Regions from separate parts of the Nonomuraea sp. NPDC005692 genome, predicted to be linked through region 2. Evidence: riboswitches for the same ligand, from Rfam matches in the RefSeq annotation. Region 2 holds a riboswitch; each other region holds the start of a gene.

Evidence for each region. Region 2 has a riboswitch for cyclic di-AMP ahead of ABZ459_RS08885 (C40 family peptidase). Riboswitches for the same ligand answer to the same signal wherever they lie in the genome.
Region 1: linked by a shared signal. The riboswitch ahead of ABZ459_RS22465 (C40 family peptidase) and the one ahead of ABZ459_RS08885 (C40 family peptidase) in region 2 are both predicted to bind cyclic di-AMP.
Region 3: linked by a shared signal. The riboswitch ahead of ABZ459_RS11945 (CHAP domain-containing protein) and the one ahead of ABZ459_RS08885 (C40 family peptidase) in region 2 are both predicted to bind cyclic di-AMP.
Region 4: linked by a shared signal. The riboswitch ahead of ABZ459_RS12455 (CHAP domain-containing protein) and the one ahead of ABZ459_RS08885 (C40 family peptidase) in region 2 are both predicted to bind cyclic di-AMP.

What each region holds. Positions count from the first base shown of each region.
Region 1 is NZ_JBEXYU010000010.1:146,304-149,688, forward strand. It holds gene ABZ459_RS22455 (branched-chain amino acid aminotransferase) at 1-185, opposite strand, end outside; gene ABZ459_RS22460 (3-isopropylmalate dehydrogenase) at 384-1,430, opposite strand; cyclic di-AMP (ydaO/yuaA leader) riboswitch at 1,530-1,690, shown strand; gene ABZ459_RS22465 (C40 family peptidase) at 1,721-2,284, shown strand; gene ABZ459_RS22470 (NAD(P)-dependent alcohol dehydrogenase) at 2,268-3,260, opposite strand.
Region 2 is NZ_JBEXYU010000003.1:134,324-137,708, forward strand. It holds gene ABZ459_RS08875 (NYN domain-containing protein) at 1-453, shown strand, start outside; gene ABZ459_RS08880 (NlpC/P60 family protein) at 586-1,512, shown strand; cyclic di-AMP (ydaO/yuaA leader) riboswitch at 1,875-2,038, shown strand; gene ABZ459_RS08885 (C40 family peptidase) at 2,169-2,651, shown strand; gene ABZ459_RS08890 (hypothetical protein) at 2,805-3,385, shown strand, end outside.
Region 3 is NZ_JBEXYU010000004.1:280,140-283,524, forward strand. It holds gene ABZ459_RS11935 (YciI family protein) at 1-167, opposite strand, end outside; gene ABZ459_RS11940 (methyltransferase) at 328-1,146, shown strand; gene ABZ459_RS11945 (CHAP domain-containing protein) at 1,200-1,895, opposite strand; cyclic di-AMP (ydaO/yuaA leader) riboswitch at 1,908-2,045, opposite strand; gene ABZ459_RS11950 (Gfo/Idh/MocA family oxidoreductase) at 2,163-3,116, opposite strand; gene ABZ459_RS11955 (aldo/keto reductase) at 3,136-3,385, opposite strand, start outside.
Region 4 is NZ_JBEXYU010000004.1:398,340-401,724, forward strand. It holds gene ABZ459_RS12450 (hypothetical protein) at 1-335, opposite strand, end outside; cyclic di-AMP (ydaO/yuaA leader) riboswitch at 1,051-1,204, shown strand; gene ABZ459_RS12455 (CHAP domain-containing protein) at 1,218-1,886, shown strand; gene ABZ459_RS12460 (ACT domain-containing protein) at 2,935-3,354, shown strand.

The DNA.
Region 1 (3,385 bases), on a different contig from region 2:
AGCGGCCCGTACGGCATGAGCCTGGCGTCGTGCCATCCCTCGCCGTCGGTGTAGTCGATCGAGATCATGTGGTCGGTGAAGACCTGCCCGAACCCGGGGTTCGCCAGTACCTGCTCCCGCTCGGCCGCGGTGCGAGCGTGGTCGGAATGCTGCACGTCGAAGCTGAGCTTCTGAGCGATGGTCATGACGGCGGTCCTTCTCTCTACGAATCTGCGACTTCAAGCTGATTCTGGTAGCTACTGCCCGCGAGCAGTATTCGTACTTCCTAGTGTCTCGCGATTTGGGATAGCAAGAGGCAGTTGGGGGTGGTTCGATCCGGTGAACGCAAAAAGCGCCTGGCAGTCCTCGTCCGGACCGCCAGGCGCGTGCGGGGCTAGGCGGTCCTAGCCGGCTACTCGCGCGGCGATGTCGTCGCCGATCTCGCTGGTCGTGCGGCCGGCGCGGCCGGTCACCCGCTCGGCGATGTCGGCGGCCACGGCCTGCTCGACCTTGGCGGCCTCGGCGTGCAGGCCGAGGTGGTCGAGGAGCATGCCGACGGACAGGATGGTGGCGGTCGGGTCGGCCTTGCCCTGACCGGCGATGTCGGGCGCGCTGCCGTGCACCGGCTCGAACATGCTCGGCGAGGTGCGCTCGGGGTTGATGTTGCCGCTGGCCGCCAGGCCGATGCCGCCGGTGATCGCGGCGCCGAGGTCGGTGATGATGTCGCCGAACAGGTTGTCGGTGACGATCACGTCGAAGCGCTCGGGCTGGGTGACGAAGAACATCGAGGCCGCGTCGATGTGGCTGTAGTCGGTGGTGACGTCGGGGAACTCGGCGGCCACGCGGTTGACCGTGCGCTGCCAGAGGTCGCCGGCGTAGGTGAGCACGTTCGTCTTGTGGACGAGCGTGAGCTTCTTGCGGGGCCGCGACTGAGCCTTCTGGAAGGCGTAACGCACGACGCGCTCGACGCCGTGGGCGGTGTTCAGCGACTCCTGGGTGGCGATCTCGTGCGGCGTGCCGCGGCGCATGACGCCGCCGGTGCCCGCGTAGAGGCCCTCGGTGCCCTCGCGGACGACGACCATGTCGATGTGCTCGGCCGAGGCGCCGGCCAGCGCGGTCTCGACGCCGGGGAACAGCTTGACCGGCCGCAGGTTGACGTAGTGGTCGAACTCGAACCGGAGCTTGAGCAGCAGGTCGCGCTCCAGGATGCCGGGCGGCACGCTGGGGTCGCCCACGGCGCCGAGCAGGATCGCGTCATAGCCGCGCAGCTCTTCGAGCACCGCGTCGGGCAGTGTCTCGCCCGTGCGGTGGTAGCGGGCTGCGCCCAGGTCGTAGTGGGTGGGCTCGATCTTCGTGCCCACGGCCTCCAGGACCTTGAGCCCTTCGGCTACGACCTCGGCGCCGATGCCATCCCCGGGGATGACGGCCAGGCGGATGTTACGCGACTCCATGGGCGGTACCTTACCGGCTCGTCTCGGCTGACGAACACATCATCTCAACAACCGGACAATCCGTTTTGGGGGGATTGCGACCTTTTGACCGTTTCGTTAGAGTCCGACGAGCCTAATCCACGCAGCCGCTGCGTGGAGCCGGGGACCCACCTTTCCCCCCGGGGCGAATCGGCCGCGCCTCCCCCCGAGGAGCACCGCCGTAGGGCTACTTCCAGGCCCGAGCCCGTCAGCTAACCCGGTCGGCCACGTGGAAGGACAGTCCCCTGTCTAGCATCGCCATCTTTTTGGCGGTGGCAGCGGGCGCCGCAGGTCTCGCGCCTGCCGCCCCCGCGGCTCCCGCCGCTCCGGCCGCCCCCGCCCCCTCCGTCACCCTCACCGGCCCCCAGGTGAAACAGGTCCAGGAACGGCACGTGCCGAAACCGGCCTGGAAGGTCGCCCTCGAATACGCCATGGACAAGCGCGGCACCCCGTACGTGTGGGGTGGCGCCAGCGAACGGGGCTACGACTGCTCGGGCCTCATGCTCCGGGCCTACGAAGACGCCGGCATCGAGCTCCCCAGAACCGCCGCGGAGCAGTACGGCGCCTTCTCCAGGAAGATCGCCTGGAAGGACCTCGAACCAGGCGACCTGGTGTTCTTCAGCGGCCTGGGCCACGTCGGCATGATCTCCAAGCCCGGCTATATGGTCCACTCCCCCCACACCGGCGACGTGGTGAAGGAGGAACGCCTGTCGCAGTGGCGCAGGCAGGCCTTCGTCGGCGCGGTACGCCCCGACCCCAAGGGCGTCAAGCGCTGGGCCGACTACAAGCAGCTCCAGAAGGCCCCCGCCCCCGCCATGCTCACCGCGACCCTGTGACGACGACCTTCCCCGGGGCGTGCCCCTCCTCCTGGTAGCGGACGGCCGCCGGGAGCTCGCCGAACGGGAAGGTCCTGTCGATGACCGGGGTGACCGCGCCCTGCTCGATCAGCCTGGTCAACGTCAGCAGGTTCGCCCTGTTGCTCCCGCAGCGGACCACGTCCGCCCTGACGATCCGCTGCGGGACGAAGGGCCCCGACGCGAGCGCGGCGAACATGTGGCCGGCCGGCTGCACCCAGCGGCCGGCCGGCCCGCCGACCAGCACGTACGTGCCCTTCCTGGTCAGCACGCGGCGGCAGTCCGCCAGCCGGCGACCGCCCGCCACGTCGAGCAGGAGGTCGAAGCGCCGCCCCGACGCCGCGAAGTCCTCCTTGGTGTGGTCGATGACGTCGTCCGCGCCGAGCGAGCGGACCAGGTCCGCGTTGCGCCCGCTGCACACGCCCGTGACCTGCGCCCCCAGCGCCTTGGCGAGCTGCACGGCGAACGTGCCCACGCCGCCGGACGCGCCGTTGACCAGTACCTTCTGGCCCGGCTGGACGCGTCCCTCGTCGCGCAGCGCGATCAGCGCGGTGTTGGCCGCCATCGGCACCGCCGCCGCCTGCTCGAACGACAGGCCCGCCGGCTTGGGCGCCACCTCGCCCTGCCGCAGGCAGACGTACTCGCCGAAGCCGCCCCCCAGCGACATCGCGTACACCTCGTCGCCGGGACGGAACAGCGTGACGTCCTTGCCGGCCGCCTCCACCTCCCCCGCCACGTCGGCCCCGAGGACGGCGATGCTGGGCCGGCGCAGCCCGACCCCGCCGCCCATGACCCGGGCCAGGTACGGCTCTCCCCGCATGAAGTGCCAGTCGTAGGGCTGCACGGACGTGGCCCGCACCCGCACCAGCACCTCGTCGTCGCGCGGCACGGGCCGCTCGACGTCGGTCAGGACGAGCTGGTCGGGCGAGCCGAACGAGCGCAGGACGTACGCCTTCATCGTTTTTCTCCCTCGTGCCGCTGATGTGCCGTCAGTGTGGGCGTGACCTGCACGGACGCTCAACGGTCGAAAGGCGACGGCTCGATGGCCGAAAGTACGACCGCCCTCCCGCCGATGGTGCGAAC
Region 2 (3,385 bases):
GGGGTGCGCGGCGTGCCCGCGCGGGCCCTGGCCGACGACGACCCGCAGCTGCTCGACCAGCTCCTGGCGCTGCCGCAGGTCCATCTGATCATCGACGGCTACAACGTCACGAAGACCGGCTACGGCACGCTCACCCTCGCCGACCAGCGCAACCGGCTGATGACCGGCCTCGGCGGGCTGGTCGCCCAGACCCGGGTCGAGGTGACGGTGGTCTTCGACGGCGCCGAGCTCAACGCGCCGGTGCAGGTGGTGGCGCCGCGCGGCGTGCGGGTGCTGTTCAGCGCGCCGGGGGAGATCGCCGACGACCTCATCCGCCAGCTCGTCCGGGCCGAGCCGCCCGGCCGGGCCATCGCCGTCGTCTCCTCCGACCGCGAGGTGGCCGAGTCCGTCCGCCGCATGGGCGCCAGACCGGTTCCGTCCGGTCTGCTGCTGCGCCGGCTGGGCCGCGCATAAGTTACGAATTAGCACTATTGGCGAGACCCCACCCGCCACTTCTGTACTATTTCGCCCCAGGTGTAATCCCTGGGAGGCGACGCTGTGAGGTTTGGCCGGGTGACGGTGGCCGCGGGTCTCGCGATCGGACTGATGACGGTCCCGATGGGTGCGGCGCTCGCTGATCCCAAGCCCACTCTCAAACAGGCCAAGGCCAAGCTCGAGAAGCTCAACGACAAGGCCGACAAGGTCGTCGACCGGTACAACACGGCGACCGAGAACTACAAGAAGGCCAAGGACGCCTACACCACGCTGAACGACCGCTACAAGCGCAAGCTGCAGACGGTCGCCGACCTGCGGGCCGAGATCATCAGGGCGGCGGTGGACTCGTACAAGATGGGCGGGGACGTCACCTCCCTGCCCGGCATGGTCGGGGTCGACAACCCCGAGAACCTGCTGGCCGGGCTGGCCATGGCCGGGCAGCTCTCGCGCGAGCGGCTGGAGAAGCTGGCCGCCTTCGACCGCGAGAACAAGGGCCTCAAGGCCGAGCGCGACAACGCCGAGACCGCGCTGGCCGACGCCGACAAGGAGCGGGACGCCGTCCAGCGGGAGCGGGCCGAGGTGCTGAAGCTGGTCGGCCAGCAGAAGAAGCTCCTGGACAAGCTGGGGGCCTACAACCCGGGCAACCCCAACAGCACCGGCATCAAGTACACCGGTCCCGCCTCGGGCAGCGCGGCCGCCGTCCTGCAGTTCGCCTTCGCCCAGGTCGGCAAGCCGTACATCTACGGGGGCACGGGCCCGCGCGGCTACGACTGCTCAGGGCTGACACAGGCCGCCTGGCGCGCGGCCGGTGTCACACTGCCGCGTACGACGTGGCAGCAGTGGGCCTGGGGCGCCGGCCGGAAGGTGGACATCAAGGACCTCCAGCCGGGGGACCTCATCTTCAGCGAGGGGCTCGGGCACGTCAGCATCTACGCGGGCGGAGGCAAGATCGTCCACGCGCCGCAGACGGGGGACGTCGTGAAGGTCGTCCGCCTCGCCGACTACCGCCGCCCCCTGGTCGGAGCCATCCGCCCCTGACCCGCCCCCTGACCGCCCGGCGACCGGAATCGCGGGCGGCTTCGGGCTGTCCGCGACCCCTGAGGCGAAAGGGACAAACGGGGCGAAAGGGTCCTGACAATCGGGTGTGCCGCGAAGTGTGAGAAGGGTCACAAAGCGGTAACGGAACTCGCTGCTCGAGCAGGGATTTCCCCCTTTACTCCCACCTTTATCTGATCTTTACAGCCGGTGTCTCCCTTTGCCAAATCTTGACCCGTCCGCGTAGTTTCTGGCGTCGCGGTCAGCAAGCCATGCGCACCGCGGATCGACATCGGAACCCCCGATGCGGACCAGATGAAAATCCATCGGTCGCCGCCGATATCCCTATGCAGAGACAACCATCGGGCGGCGACCTGCCGAGTCCGTGCAGCCAGGAGGCACGGAGCCGGGGACCCAAAGATCCCGTAATCCCCCGGGATCAGGGGTGAATCGGCGCGTCATCGCGCCGTAGGGCGACTTCCAGGCCCGAATCCGTCAGCTAACCCGGTAGGCGTTCGTGGAAGACACAAGGAGAAATCCTGTCTACCTCCCTGCATAACCCCCGTCTGTCCCGTCTTGCCCTGAGGGGCGTCGCACTCACGATGACCGTGACGGCCGGAGGTGCGGCTCTCCATGCCGTGCCGGCCGGGGCGCAGACGGTGAGCGAATCGGCCGCCAGGCTCACCGCGGTGTCCAGCACCGCCAAGGCGGCCACTGCGAAGTCGGCCAAGTCGGCGAAGACCGCCAGGTCCGCCAAGTCGGCGAAGGCCGCGCGGCAGGCGTCGAAGGCCCGCAGGGCCGTCGCCGTCGCCAAGCATCAGGTCGGCGACCCGTACCGGTACGGGGCCACGGGCCCTGGTGCGTTCGACTGCTCCGGACTCGTCCAGTACGCCTGGAAGAAGGCCGGAGTGCGACTCCCGCGCGTGACGAACAGCCAGTTCGCCCGCATCAAGCGCAAGGTCTCCTGGCGCAATCTCAAGCCGGGCGACCTGATGTTCTTCAACGGGCTGGGCCACGTCGGCATGTATGTCGGCCACGGCAAGATGGTCCATTCGCCGCGGACCGGCGAACGGGTGCGCATCGACAAACTGGGCGGATGGCGGAAGTCGTCGTTCGTCGGCGCGGTGCGTCCCGGCGCGTGACAACGGGCCCCGCCCGGACCATCCCCGGTCCGGGCCGGGGCCTGTCGCATGCCCGGCTTCGTGAAGGGACCGGCCTCCTGAAGGGACCGGTCTGGCGAAGGGGCCGGCCTCGTGAAGGGGCCGGGAGCGTCCTGGGCCGACTAGCATCGGGCCGTGTCCTCGCAGGTGCGTCCGTCCCTCCGCAGTCCGCGTCTGCTCCTTTCGGTGCTGCTGCTGTCGACGGCGGTTCTCGTGGTCGCCGACGCGCCGCCCGCCGCCGTCCTGCCCGCCGGGGCGCGCGGGTTGTGGGGCGACGGCGGTCAGGTGGCCCGCGGCGCGCGGTCCGTGGTCGTGGGGCACCGCGCCGACCCCGGCGTGCTCGCCGACCTCGCCCGCCGGGCGGACCTCGCCGGACGGCGGGTGTCCGCGGTGCTCGGCCGGCCGGTACGCGCGCTGGTCGTCGTGCCGGACTCCGACGCCGAGGCGGCCGGGCTGGCGGGCACGGGCCCGCTGGACGGGCTGGCCGCGGTGGCCGACGGCGCCAGGGTGATCATCGTGCCGGGCTCCTTCGCGCGGCTCACCCCCACGGGACGCGACGTCGTCCTCACCCATGAGCTCACCCACGTCGCCGCGGGCACCGACCGGCTGCCCGTCTGGCTCTACGAGGGGTTCGCCGACTACGTGGCCTACCGCGACGCCGGGCTCCCCGTCGGGACGGCCGCCGCCGAACTCGCCGCCGACGTACGGGCCGGCCG
Region 3 (3,385 bases), on a different contig from region 2:
CCGCTGTAGGCGATCTGCGCGCCCTGCGAGCTCGGGTAGAGCCCCTCGGCGGCCAGCAGCACCCCCGCCTTGGCCAGCGCCTCGTTGTAGGCGTGCATGTTGTCGACGAGCTCCTGGCTGGGCAGCGCCCCGGCCTCGGTCTCCGCGTTGCCCCTGCCGACGATCATGAATTTCATCCTGCACGTCCCTTCCGTCCGCGGCCCCCGGGCGGAGCCGGCCTCGCTGAAGCGTCGAACGGGCGCCGGCCGGATCGACACGCGGACCCGTCCGTTCCCAGGGCACCGTACCGGTCGTGCGGCCGCCTGGCCGATGTGCCATCCTCGCCCCATGCCCCGACCCGCACAAGACGCCCCCGTCCCCAACCGGGCCCTCTGGGACGAGCGCGCCCGCGTCCACGGCTCCACCTCGGCCGACCGGTTCTACGACGTCGACGCCTTCCTCGCCGGCCGGCAGACCCTCTACGCGCTCGAACGCCGCCTGGCCGGCGACGTCGCCGGCCGGGACCTGCTCCACCTGCAGTGCCACTTCGGCCTGGACACGCTGAGCTGGGCACGCCTCGGAGCGCGGGTGACCGGCGTTGACTTCTCCCCGGTGGCGGTCGCGCGCGCCCGAGACCTGGCGGCCAGGGCCGGGCTGGCGGCCACGTTCGTGGAGGCCGACACGCAGCGGCTGCCGGAGTCGCTGGCCGGCGGCTTCGACGTGGCGGTGGCCACGTACGGCGTGTTGTGCTGGATCGGCGACCTGGGCGCCTGGATGCGCGGCGCGGCCATGGCGCTGCGGCCCGGCGGGCGGCTGGTGCTGGTCGACCTGCATCCGGCCTACCAGACGGTGGCCTCGCTCGACCCGCTGGTGGCCGACTGGCCCTACGGCGGCGGCCAGGCCCACCGGGAGACGGTGACCGGCACGTACGCCGACGCCGGAGTGGTGACCGAGGCCCACGAGGCGGTCGAGTACCCGTACTCGGTGGGCGAGATCGTCACGGCGGCGGCGCGGGCCGGGCTCACGGTGGCCGAGCTGGGCGAGCACGTCGAGACCGACATCGACCCGCGCGGCCTGCTGGCCGAGGGCGCGGACGGCCGGTACCGGTTCCCGTTCGGGGACTCGCACCTGCCGATCCTCTACTCGCTGGTGGCGGTCCGGCCCTGAGACGCGGCGAGCGCGCGTCCCTCGTGCGGGACGCGCGCTCGGAGCGGGGGAGGTCAGCTCGCGTACTGGGGGTATCCGTAGCCGACGACCTGCGACTTCGGACGGACGCGCTCCTCGACCTTGCCGTTGCCGGTGTTGCCCTCGATCGTGGAGATCGTGCCGTCGTGGTTGTCCTTGACGACGAAGCCGACGTGCTGGATGGAGTCCAGGCTCTTGCTGCCGCCCCAGGAGAAGAAGACCACCGCGCCGGGCTTGGCCTCGGCGCCCCAGCGGTCGTTGGCGGCGAACCACTTGGCGTGGGCCACGGTCCAGGCGTCCCAGCCGACCTGCGGGCGGGCGCCGGTCTGCTCGCCGACCCAGGAGACGAAGATCGAGCACCAGGGCGCGTTCAGGTACATCGCGCGGGTGCCGCCGTCGCGGGCGATGGTCTCGGCGGCGCGCTTGGAGTCGGCGTACCACTTCTGGAACTTGGTGCCGCCGCCGTAGGCGTTCTCGGAGGTGCCGACCTGGGACTTGGCCATGGCCAGGACCTGCTCGGCGGTGACGTTGACCTGGGTCTCCTCCGCCTTGCGGGTCTGGGCGGCGGCCTGCGGCGCGACGGCCGAGTGGCCGGTCGCGGCGGCGGGGCCGGTGCTGTCGGCGGCGGCGGCGGTGGCGTGGCCGCCGATGGCGGAGGCGAGGATGGCCGCGCCGAGCGCGGCGTGGGCGTAGTTGATCTTCGGGGCACGGATGGGACGGTGCTTGGCCATCGAGGGCATTACTCCTTGCTTCCATGCCGCTTACCGGGTTAGCTGACGGGTTCGGACGTGGAAGCTGCCCTACGGCACCGAAGTGCCGATTCACCCCAAAGGACGTGGGTCCCCGGTTCCGCCCGGAGGCGGATTCAGCGGTCACAGGACGATCCTGTGAAATGTCTTGCGATGGTTGGACAAAGCCGGACAAACCGGACGTCTGCCGCGAGATGCCCCACAAGGTAATACATCGGGCAAGAGCAAGGCAAATGCCTAAAGGTCCAGCTAGGAGAGTTGGGCCCTCGCCTCGGCCAGAAGCCCCATCATGGCAAGGGATTCGTCAAGCGGCATGACCGCGCTCTCCGTCCGGCCCTCGATCGTGGCCGCGCGCACCTCGCGCAGCTCACCCGCGTAACCGTTGTCGGCCGGGTCGAGCACCAGCTCCTCCGTCTCCATCGACGGCCCGGACAGCAGCACCCGCCGCGGCGCCCAGAACGGCGCCAGGATGTCGGCCCGCATCGACGTGCCCACCACGCTCGCGTCGTTGGCGTGATGTGCCAGCAGCGACACGTCCACCAGGGCCCGCCGCCCGTCCGGGTACAGCAGCAGCCCGCCGGCCTCGGCGTCGACGCCGCTGGGCGCCAGCGAGCCGGCCATGCGCAGCTCCGCGGGCATGCCGAGCAGCAGCTGGGCCAGCCCGAACGGGTAGATCCCCAGGTCGAGCAGGGCCCCGCCGCCCAGCTCCGGTGCCCACAACCGGTGGGCGGGGTCGTAGGGCAGCGCGAAGCCGAACGAGGCCCGCACCGACCGGATCTCACCGAAGCGCGGATCGGCCGCCACCTGCTGGATGAGCGGGTTGAAGCGCATCCACATGGCCTCCATGAGGAAGACCCCGGCCGCGCGGGCCAGCGCCACCATGCGCTCGGCGTCGGCCACGTCGGCAGCCAGCGGCTTCTCGCACAGCACCGACTTGCCCGCCGCGATGGCGGCCTCGGCCACCTCCAGGTGCTGGGCGTGCGGCGTGGCGACGTAGATCGCGTCGACGGCCGGATCGGCGCACAGCGCCTCGTAGGAGCCGTAGGCCGACTCCGCGCCCAGCTCGTCGGCCAGCGCCCGCGCCCTGAGCGGGCTCCGTGAGCCGACGGCGGCCACCCGCATGCCGGGCTCGGCCACGATGGCCGCCCCCACGGTACGCGCGATGCCGCCGGTCGCCGCTATTCCCCAGGTGAAATCTCGCACGACCGAGATCGTAGAGCGCTCAGGTCAGGTTGAACGAGTCGGGGTCGGGCCCGATCCGCCGCCCCGCGTTCATCGCCCCGATGGCCGCCATGTCCTCGGTGTCGAGGATGAAGTCGAACACGTCGATGTTCTCCTCGATCCGCGACGGCGTGACCGACTTGGGGATCACCACGTTGCCGAGCTGCAGGTGCCAGCGGAGCACGATCTGCGCGGGCGTCTTGCCGTACTTCTCCGACAGCACGCGCAGCGCCGGGTCGGCCAGCAGCCCC
Region 4 (3,385 bases), on a different contig from region 2:
TGGCGGAACTGATTGTTGGTGTCCCGGCGCCAGCCGTGAAGGGCGTAGCTCACGATCGCCGCGACGAAGAACACCACGACGACTCCCGCCGCGACGAGATCAACTGCCGCCGGCCAGCCGCTCAGCTCGACGAAGACGGCGATCAGCAGGGTCGCGAACGAATACAGCAAGGCGGCACGATGCGCGATGTCCACATAGGGGTGAGCCCTGTGGTGCTCCGAGCGGATCATCTGCAGGCATTTCCATACGCCCAGCACCAGGGCCGCCATGAAGATCAGTCCTGCCAGCAGCAGTACGACGATGGTGTCGTCCCCCAGGGGCATGGCGCTACGCATGACGGGGCTCCGGGAAGAGGCCGGGGAGCGACGCTGACCCATCGTGAGAAACGGTGAGTCCGTCGCCGGAGGTGGCCGGTGTGACCGTTCTGGCCGACCGTGCTCTGTGCCGTTGGATGAGACGGACCGACAGGTGGCGGTCCTGACTCTCTGCCAGGAGAGGGAAGGCCGCATCGGCGAAGCGCTGCCCCTTCTGGTCGGAAGCTGCCTGCTGTGCCCGGTGTGCCACGCCGTCGGGGAGGTTCGTCCGATGCAGGTGCAGACGTACCCCCTGCGGATCCCCGAGCGAACCGACCGTTGCCGACGCTCGTCCCTCTCTCAGTGCTTCTCGCGGTACCACGTGCCCCTCTCCTTCCGATAACTTGAACATAGATGTTCGAGTTATCGGGGAGCCTGTCTGACTCGTCGCCGTGGGCGTGCCGGGAGTCCATCTCGTCTCGCCGGCCGTAACGCCCCTTGGGGCGCTCGTCTCTTGTCCGTTTCTCTCCGGCGCCTGACCTCGGGCGCGGTCAGACGGCGTGCCAAGGTAAAGAATTGGTGGGTAAAACGCCTGTCTGGTGGGCGTTTTCGAAGCGTTTCTCCCAAGTTGACTTGTACTGCTCTATGCCATTCACATACCTTCAATGTCAGTTACGACGTAGGCCCGGTGAGCATCCGCGCCACAGTACGTCCCGACCATTGCCGAGACCGCGTCTGATCTGCGTGAACACGTAGAACGGCGTGGCCGCCGAATCCGCTCAGAGAAGCACGCGGAACCGGGGACCCACATTCTGTTGGGGTGAATCGGTGCACCTCCCGCGAGGGCATCCGTAGGGCACTTCCACGCCCGAACCCGTCAGCTAACCCGGTAGGCGGAATGGAAGCAAGGAGCAATACCCCTTCATGACCATCAACGCCTTCACCCGTGTTCTGACGCCCGCCACTCTTTCCCGTCTCGCCCTCGGAGTGAGCGTCGCTGCCGGTGCGGTTCTGGCCGGAGCCCCAGTCTTCGCCGATCAGGCGTCCGGCGCGCGTTCCGACACCGTCGCCTCGCACAGCGTCGAGCAGAAGACCGCCGGGCAGGTGAGCGCGCAGTCGGTGCTGAAGATCGCCGAGTCGCAGGTCGGCGTGACCGAGAACGCCGCGGGCGGCGGCACTCCGTTCCACAGCTGGTACATGTCCTCGCCGCGGGCGAAGGAGACCGTGGCCCGCGACGGCGGGAGCCTGCAGTCCTACGCCAACGCTCCCTGGTGCGCGATGTTCGTCTCTTGGGTGGGTGAGAAGGCCGGTGCCCGGTCCACCGTCGGCTGGGACGCCTACACCGTGACCTATGCCAAGTGGTTCGAGGCCAACAAGCGCTGGGGGAGCGAGGCCAAGCCGGGCGCCGTCGTCTTCTACTCCTGGGACGACAAGTCCGTCGAGAGCATCGACCACGTGGGCCTGGTCAAGCAGGACAACGGCGACGGCACGATCACCGCGATCGAGGGCAACACCGGTAACGGCAAGGTTGAGCAGCGCATCCGACCCAAGTCCCAGGTCGTCGGGTACGGCTACCCGCAGTACAAGGCCTGACAGCAGGCCGAAGAGTCCTCTCCGCTGCGATGGTGAGGGCAACGGAAGTGGCGCAGGCGAGGTCCTGCGCCACTTTCGCGTATCGCGGGAGCAACGCTGTGAGACCGGCGCTCTCGTGTCGGCCCGGTTCATACTTCCGTGTCGGCCCGGTTCATACTTCGAAGCAGCGCAGTACGGCGGAGAGCGCTTCGGCGGCTCGCCGCACGTCCACGAACTCACGTACAAGCTGGCGAAGCCGGACCGCAGGATGTCGGCGGCCAGGCGTCGGCATGACTCCGTTGTCCGCCAGCGCGTCGACAATGGCCGAACCAGCCGGATGGCGGTAGGAGTCCGGGCTGCCGCCCAGGGCTGGATGTGGGGAGTGGCCAGGTCCAGAAGGTCGCCGCAGTGCTCTTGGGCCAGCTCGACGAACAGCGACGTCAGGTCGACGCTCTTCGCCCGCATCGCGTGGAGGTCGGCGCGCTTCCACACGTCGAGACTCGCCTCCAGAGCCGCGTACGCAGGTCACGAGCGGCGATGCCACAGGTGGCAGGGCATCGAGGCTCCTGTGAGAAGGGAAGCTCCAGGCTTCCGCTTTCCTGATCAATCGAATGACCCTGCCGCGTGCGAAGGCCGAGGAGTACACGAGCTGGTTCAAGGCTCTCCCGGATCCAGATCGTGTCGCTGCCGGCCCGGCGGCGTGCGCCGATGAGCGTTGGCGAGATCGGCTGGTCCAGCATGGCGGCGGCGGCCACGGCGTGGGCTGTGCTGGTGACGTCGCTGGCATCGCCTGCCTGGTGTCCGAAGCCGCCGTCGTGTCACTGGCCGGAGAGACGGAGGTGGCGGGGGCTCCGCAGCAGCCTCCGGCGGCAAGCGGCGCGAAGGCCTCTGCCAGGTCGCCGATGAAGCCGCCCGCTAACGATCTCATGCTGGTTAGACGCTCGTCAGGATAGACGTTAGTCAAAACTGCGTGGTGTGGTGATGCCGGTGTGCGGTACCTGGCGCTGCGCTTTCTCGGTCGCGGCGGGCGGGGCGTGCGACGAGATGGGCGCCTGGTAGACACATGTTCATGAACGCATCCACCGCCCAGCATCTGCGCATCATGTCTTCCGCATTCGCCGTCGAGCACCTGCCGCATGAAGGGCCGCCCGAGGACGATTGGCTCGTGCTCGTCCGCGCTCCGGAAGGGCTGACCGTGGTCCGTGAGGCCAGAGATGGGGACATGGCGGAACAGTGGATCGCCTTCTACGGAGGCGCCACAGCACATGGCTTGGACATTCCCGGAATGTTGTCCGCGATCGTCAAGCCGCTGGCGGAGGCGGCGATCCCGGTCTTCGTAGCCTCGACTTTCCATGCCGACCTGGTCCTGGTTCCCGAGTTGAGGAAACAGCAGGCCATCACCGTCCTTGAGGAAGCAGGGCACCAGGTGGACAGCCAGGACGGCGAAGCCGGTGCACATTCCGGTCACGGCACCAGAGCGGGGCGGTGATTCCGCGGCCAGTTGCCGGGCCGCCCGCCGG